Regions from separate parts of the Mesorhizobium sp. CA16 genome, predicted to be linked through region 1. Evidence: predicted binding sites of a transcription regulator. Region 1 holds the regulator's gene; each other region holds the start of a gene.

Region 1 (2,266 bases):
CCTCGGCGCTCGATCCGCTGTCGACCGCCAAGATCGAGGAACTGATCGACGAGCTGCAGGCCGACTACACGATCGTCATCGTCACCCACAACATGCAGCAGGCGGCGCGCGTGTCGCGGCAGACCGCGTTCATGTATCTGGGCGAGCTGGTGGAGTTCGACCGGACCGAGAAGATCTTCACCTCGCCCCGCGAAAAGCGCACGCAGGACTACATCACCGGCCGCTTCGGCTGAGCTCATACGAGGACATCATCATGGCCGAACATACCGTCGCTTCCTTCGACGAGGATCTGAGGCAGATCAGCCGGCTCATCAACGACATGGGCGATCTCGCAGCCTCCATGGTCGGCGCTTCGACCAAGGCCCTGCTCGAGACCGACAATGCCATGGCGCAGCGCGTCGTTTCCGACGATGCCATCATGGACGCGCGCCAGCGCGAGCTCGACGACCGCGCCATCACGCTGATCGCCAAGCGCCAGCCGATGGCCGACGACCTGCGCAACGTGGTCGGCTCGATCCGCATGGCGGGCGACCTCGAGCGCATCGGCGACCTCGCCAAGAACATCGCCAAGCGCGTCGGCTCGGTCGGCGTCAGCGCCGCGCCGCGCGACCTCACGCATTCGATCGATTCCATGGCGCAACTGGTGCTGATCCAGGTCCAGGCCGTGATCCAGGAATATACGGTGGGCGACGCCACGGCGCTGGCCAAGCTTCGCAACGACGACGAGCGCATCGACGTCAAATACACATCCGTCTTCCGGGAGCTCCTGACCTACATGATGGAAGACCCGCGCAACATCACCGCCTGCACGCATCTTCTGTTCTGCGCCAAGAATCTCGAGCGCATCGGCGACCATGTGACCAACATCGCCGAGAACGCCTATTATGTGCTGACCGGCACGCAATTGCCCGCGAATCGTCCCAAGCAGGACGAGACGACAATGTCGGCGCCGGCGGCCTGACGAAGGGTATCTGCCAATGATCGCGCCACGCATCATGGTGGTGGAGGACGAGGAGCCGCTTGGGGTGCTGCTCCGCTACAATCTCGAATCCGAGGGTTACCAGGTCGAAGTGGTGACCCGCGGCGACGAGGCCGAAATCCGCCTTCAGGAAAACGTTCCCGACCTGCTCGTGCTCGACTGGATGGTGCCGGCGGTTTCCGGCATCGAGCTCTGCCGGCGCCTCAGGATGCGGCCCGAGACCGAGCGGCTGCCGATCATCATGCTGACGGCGCGGGGCGAGGAAAGCGACCGCGTGCGCGGCCTTTCGACCGGCGCCGACGACTATCTGGTCAAGCCGTTCTCGACGCCGGAGTTCATGGCGCGCGTCAAGGCGCTGCTGCGCCGCGCCAAGCCGGAGGTGCTGTCCAGCGTGCTCAAGGTCGGCGACATCGTGCTCGACCGCGAGTCGCACCGCGTCTACCGCAAGAAGAGCGAAATCAGGCTCGGCCCGACCGAGTTCCGGCTGCTGGAATTCATGATGCGTCATCCCGGCCGGGTGTTCTCGCGCAGCCAGCTGCTCGACAATGTCTGGGGCGAGACGATCTATATCGACGAACGCACCGTCGACGTCCATGTCGGCCGCCTGCGCAAGGCAGTCAACAACGGCCGCATGCCGGACGTCATCCGCACCATCCGCGGGGCGGGTTACGCGATCAGGGAAGATTAGGGATAGGGGCCGAGACGCTGACGGGTTCTGTGTCTCCAGCATCGGATCGCGTGCATTGGCGGTTAGCCGAGACGCTTGTGCTTCGTCATCCACGGGCGGAGCAAGGAGCGCAGCGACGCAGCGCAGACCCGAGGATCCATTCCGTGATGTCGATGCGTTGCGACAGTCCAGAATTCTGTGCCGCTGCGCCCGACGCGTGAGGTAGCGGCATGGATTCCAGGGTCTCCGCGACGGAGCTTCGCTCCTGCTCCGCCCTGGAATGACGAAGCTGCGGGGCCTTCCCTTCGCTAATTCAAGCGTCTGCTGCTGTCCCGGACCTCTTCAAGGCTGCCTCAGGCCACGTTCTTTCCCGTCCCCACTCTTGCCTGGCCTCCCGGCGCGAAAATCTCCTGGTCGACGAAGGTCAGCGCGCGCATGGCGCAGCCTTCGCGGATCAGCGGCAACTCGTTCGGCTCGGTGTCGAAGGAGATCGATTCGGAGTGCTGGCCGCCGGCCGTCTGGGCGATCGCTTCCCTTAGCGCCGGCTCGATTAGGTCGAAGGCGGCCGCGCTGACGCCGACCATGGCGACAGGCGCCGGGTCGATGAGGGCGAACAGGCT
Region 2 (2,266 bases), on a different contig from region 1:
GCGGCGTCACCGATCAGTGCTACTCCCTCCGCCATGGTCCAGCGCTGCTGCGCGACCGTGTGGATGGGGAATGCTGTCCACGGCCCGGCAAGCGCCGCCAGCTCCGCCAGCGCTGCCGCCGTGCCTCGCATGGCAGCCGAAAGAATGGCAGGGTCGGCATGGCCGGACCAGCCTTCGGCAATGCGCTCGCCCTTGGTGAAGGCGGCAAGGTTGACGGCGCTGCCCTTGCTCACCGGATAGGCGACCATGTGGAAGCCGGGATGCAGGAAAGTGGTGACGCTGTCGGTGGCTCCGATTTGCATAAAAGCCTGGCCGGCGGCGCTTTCCGCCGGGACCGTCGCGCGCCAGGCGAGTTCGCCCGAAAAGCGGCTTGCCGCAAAACCGGCCGTCCGGGCAAGCTTGGCGCGAACCGACGACCAGACGCCGTCGGCTGCAACCAGCAAACCGCCCGCGATATTCGTCGCCTTGCCGTCGACCTCGACCGTCGCGGTCACGCTTTGCGGGTCGACGGCGATGCCGGCAACACGAGCGCCGGTGACAAGCGCGATACCGGGCCGTTCCGCCACCGCCGCCATCAGCGCCGCCTGCAGGTCGGCGCGGTGCGCCACGAGATAGGGCGCCCCCCAGCGCTTTTCTGCGGTTTCCCCAAGCGGCACGCGCGCCAGCTCTCGCAGGCTCCTTGCGTCCTTCAGCACCACCGCTCGCGGCCGGATCGCGTTGGGCAGCAGTCGATCGAGCACGCTGAGCCGCCGCAGGATCCGGGTCGCGTTGGGGGAAAGCTGGAGGCCGGCACCGGCCGCTTCCAGCTGTTTTGCCTGCTCGAACAGTTTTACCGGATAACCGCGCTCGACGAAGGCAAGCGCCGCCGTCAGCCCGGCGATGCCAGCCCCGGCGATGACGATTTGCCGGGACCGTGCTTCAGTCATGATCTAGCAGTCGTTCATGATTTGCCGCGTCAGGCGGCCTGGTCGACATAAAGGCAGCCGGCCGGCTGCGTTTCCGTCGCCTTCAGCGACGGTGAATAGCGGTAGAGCGTCGAGCAGTAAGGGCAGACCTTTTCATTGTCGTCGCCCATGTCGAGGAACACATGCGGATGGTCGAAGGGCGGGTTGGCGCCGGTGCACATGAATTCCTTGACGCCGATCTCGATGACCGGATGGCCCGCGTCGTTCTGGAAATGGGGAATGCTGCCGCCTGCCATCGTCGTCTCCAATTGGGTTCGGCCAGTGGGTGTGACCAGTTTGCATCTGGAGCATAACAGGCCAGTTTGCAAGATCGATGAAATCAAACTGTCGCAAAAGGCTGGCAGAGGATAAGTTGAGCCGGTTAAGCGCATGGGGCCGGTGCCGGAGCGATTCCGTGACGATCATGCGTCATAAAGACATGCTAGAGCGTCGTTTAACGGCAGTATGCGGCGCCTCCTGGGAACGGTTGCGGGCAAGAGCAGGAAACCATGAACGAACTGAAGCCTGTGCAGAGCGAGTTCATCACCGTTGAGGCCGCAAGCCCCGACGGCGGCAATCCCGATCGTTTCGTCAACCGCGAATTCTCATGGCTGCAATTCAACCGCCGCGTGCTGGAGGAATCGCTGAACGAGCATCATCCGCTGCTTGAACGCGTCCGCTTCCTGTCGATTTCTGCCGCCAATCTCGACGAGTTCTTCATGGTCCGCGTCGCCGGCCTTGCCGGCCAGGTCCGCGAGGGCATCGCGCTGAAGAGCCCGGACGGCCGCACGCCCGAACAGCAGCTCGAGCAGTTGCTGCGGGAGGTCGAGCGCCTTCAGGAAGACCAGCAGAAGAGCCTCTCGGCGCTGATGACGCTGCTCAACAAGGAAGGCATCGAGAGCATCACCCGCGACGCGCTGACCAAGGATGAGAAGGCCTGGCTGGAGGAACATTTCCAGGAACAGGTTTTCCCGGTGCTGACGCCGCTGTCGATCGACCCGGCGCATCCGTTTCCGTTCATCCCCAATCTCGGCTTTTCCATCGCCCTGCAATTGCGCCATCGCAAGAATGGCGAGGAGATGAGCGCGCTGCTGCGCCTGCCGGTGGCGCTCAGGCGTTTCATCCGCCTGCCCGACCGCAAGAACCATGTCCGCTTCATTCCGCTGGAGGAAGTGGTCGGCATCTATATCGGCAAGCTTTTCCCCGGCTACGAGGTCAAAGGCTCCGGCACGTTCCGCATCATCCGCGACAGCGACATCGAGGTCGAGGAAGAGTCGGAAGACCTGGTGCGCCTGTTCGAAACGGCGCTGAAGCGGCGCCGT
Region 3 (2,266 bases), on a different contig from region 1:
TGAGGTTTCCCCAGTAAGCCTTTGGCAGATCGTCGAATTTGTCGACCGTTCCGTCCGCCTTCTTCGGATACCAGCGCCCAGGATCCGTATCGCGGCTGGCGTAGAAGGCGACCGCGTCGCGCAGCGTGTGGAAATAGCCGTTGTGGAAGAAGCTTTTCCGCAAGGCAACGTTGCGCAGCGTCGGTGTCTTGAACAGGCCGCAATATTCGACGCGGTCCTTGAGATCGGTGCGCAGCGGACCGCACAGGCCGAGATCGACATAATTGGGATCGGCATTGGCGGGGATCGCCGGGTTGCGCGGCACGGCAATCGCGATCAGGCCGTAATCGGTGAATTGCGGCGGCTCGCCGTCATTGGCCGGTTCGCTGAGATGACAGCTCGCGCAATTGCCCTTCGCTGCGTCCTCGAACAGCATGCGACCGCGCAATTCCTGCGCGGAAAGCTGCGCCTTGCCGGCGAGGAAGGCGTCGTAGCGGCTGGAATAGGGATAGAAATCGGCGCTGCTCTGCTCGAAGGTGCCGAGCGCTTCCACAGCGGCGTCGAAGGCGTCTTGCGGATGGTCGAAGACATCGGCGCCGAAGGCCGCCTTGAAGGCGCCGGCATAAGGCGCGTTGCGCAGGCTGGCGACCACCTGGGCCGCGTCCTTATTGCCCATCTCGAAGGACGACAGCAGCGGGATTCTTGCCTGGTCCTTGCCGTGGTCGGCGCGGCCGTCCCAGGTCAGCCCCCCGGTCGGGCCACTGTCGACGCTTTCGTCGCCTTCGTCCTCGGAGTCGTAGAAGTGCTCGGTGAAGGCGGGCGCCGCCTGCAGGTAGCGCAGTGACGGCACGGCGCGAACGCCGGGCTGGTCAAGATTGGCTCCGCCCATTTCGACCGGTGCCGCCGAGGCCGGCCCGAAAGCGTGGTTGGGATCATGGCAGGAGGAGCAGGCCTGCTTGCCCGAGGCCGAGAGCGACGGATCAAAGAACATCTGTCGCCCCAGCGCCGTCAGCGCCTCTGCGCGGGCGAAGGCTTCCTGCCGCGTCATCGGGCCGGGATGGACACCGGATGGCTCCTCGGTGTTGGCGGGCGCGGTGGAGGCGACGATCGTGGCCGCTGCAATGGCGATCGCGTGATTTTTCCGACGTCCCATCGTCTTCGGCGATATCCCTGATTTCTTCGCCCGGTTTCTTTGGCGGCGTAAGGATCGAGTGCAACGGATTGATGACCGGTCTTCTCGCTCACGAAACCGTGTTCGGCCGGGGCCGAACTGTCACAAAGGTGACAAGGCGTCGAAGTAGCTGGGCATTGATGCAGTTGCGTTCCTGCATTGCCGTCCTCCAGCCATTCCCAAGCCACGAGGCATTTTCCAATGATCCGGTCCTTTCTCTCCCTTTGCCTCGCCTCCACGGCGCTGGCATCGCTCTCTGCTGCTGCCCAAGCGGCGCCTGCCGGTTACGACAAGATCGACACCGTCGTCGTCATCTACGCCGAGAACCGCAGCTTCGATAATCTCTATGGCGGCTTCCCCGGCGCCAACGGCTTGGCCAACGTTTCGCCTGAACAGGCGCGCCAGCTCGACCGCGACGGCAAGCCGCTTTCCGAACTGCCGCCGGCCTGGGGCGGACTGACCGGCAAGGGCGTCACGCCGGCGGTGACGGAGGCGCAGAGCGCGCATCTGCGCAACGCGACATTCGCCATCGACGATCCCAAGGGCTTCAACGAGAATACCGGCGTCATCACCCATGATCTGTGGCATCGTTTCTATCAGGAGCAGATGCAGATCGACGGCGGCCGGAACGACAAGTTCGTTGCCTGGGCCGATTCCGGCGCGCTGGTGATGGGCCATTATGACGGCTCGATCCTGCCGATGTGGGCGATCGCCAAAAAATACGTGCTGGCGGACAATTTCTTCCAGGGCGCCTTCGGCGGCTCCTTCCTCAACCATTTCATGCTGGCCTGCGCCTGCGTGCCTTACTATCCAAATGCCGACACCAGCCCAGTGAAGGCCCAGATTGCCGTCGTCGAGCCGGATGGCGTGACGCTGAAACCGGCCGACAATTCGCCGCCCTCGGCGCTGGGCGGCGTGCCGAAATTCACCAATGACGGCGCCATCACGCCCGACTTCTACGCCGTCAACACCATGCAGCCGCCTTACCAGCCAAGCGCCAACAAGCCGGCCGAGGGTGGCGACAAGGCGCTGGCCGATCCGGCGCAGCCGACCACGCTGCCGCCGCAGCACGAGATCACCATCGGCGATCTGCTGTCGCTCAAGGGCATTTCCTGG

The links. The regulator PhoB, encoded in region 1, activates phosphate uptake and scavenging genes when phosphate is short. The targets are predictions, from matches to a motif close to TGTCATNNANCTGTCAT.
Region 2: LB525_RS11290 (RNA degradosome polyphosphate kinase) is a predicted target of PhoB. The motif match lies at 1,280-1,296, and genes of this name have one in related genera.
Region 3: LB525_RS06245 (acid phosphatase) is a predicted target of PhoB. The motif match lies at 1,193-1,209, and genes of this name have one in related genera.

What each region holds. Positions count from the first base shown of each region.
Region 1 is NZ_JAIUHP010000012.1:110,568-112,833, forward strand. It holds gene pstB (phosphate ABC transporter ATP-binding protein PstB) at 1-233, shown strand, start outside; gene phoU (phosphate signaling complex protein PhoU) at 254-961, shown strand; gene phoB (phosphate regulon transcriptional regulator PhoB) at 978-1,667, shown strand; gene LB525_RS18025 (ROK family protein) at 2,000-2,266, opposite strand, start outside.
Region 2 is NZ_JAIUHP010000006.1:89,498-91,763, forward strand. It holds gene LB525_RS11280 (FAD-dependent monooxygenase) at 1-926, opposite strand, end outside; gene LB525_RS11285 (zinc-finger domain-containing protein) at 956-1,201, opposite strand; gene LB525_RS11290 (RNA degradosome polyphosphate kinase) at 1,454-2,266, shown strand, end outside.
Region 3 is NZ_JAIUHP010000003.1:81,656-83,921, reverse strand. It holds gene LB525_RS06250 (cytochrome-c peroxidase) at 1-1,132, opposite strand, end outside; gene LB525_RS06245 (acid phosphatase) at 1,352-2,266, shown strand, end outside.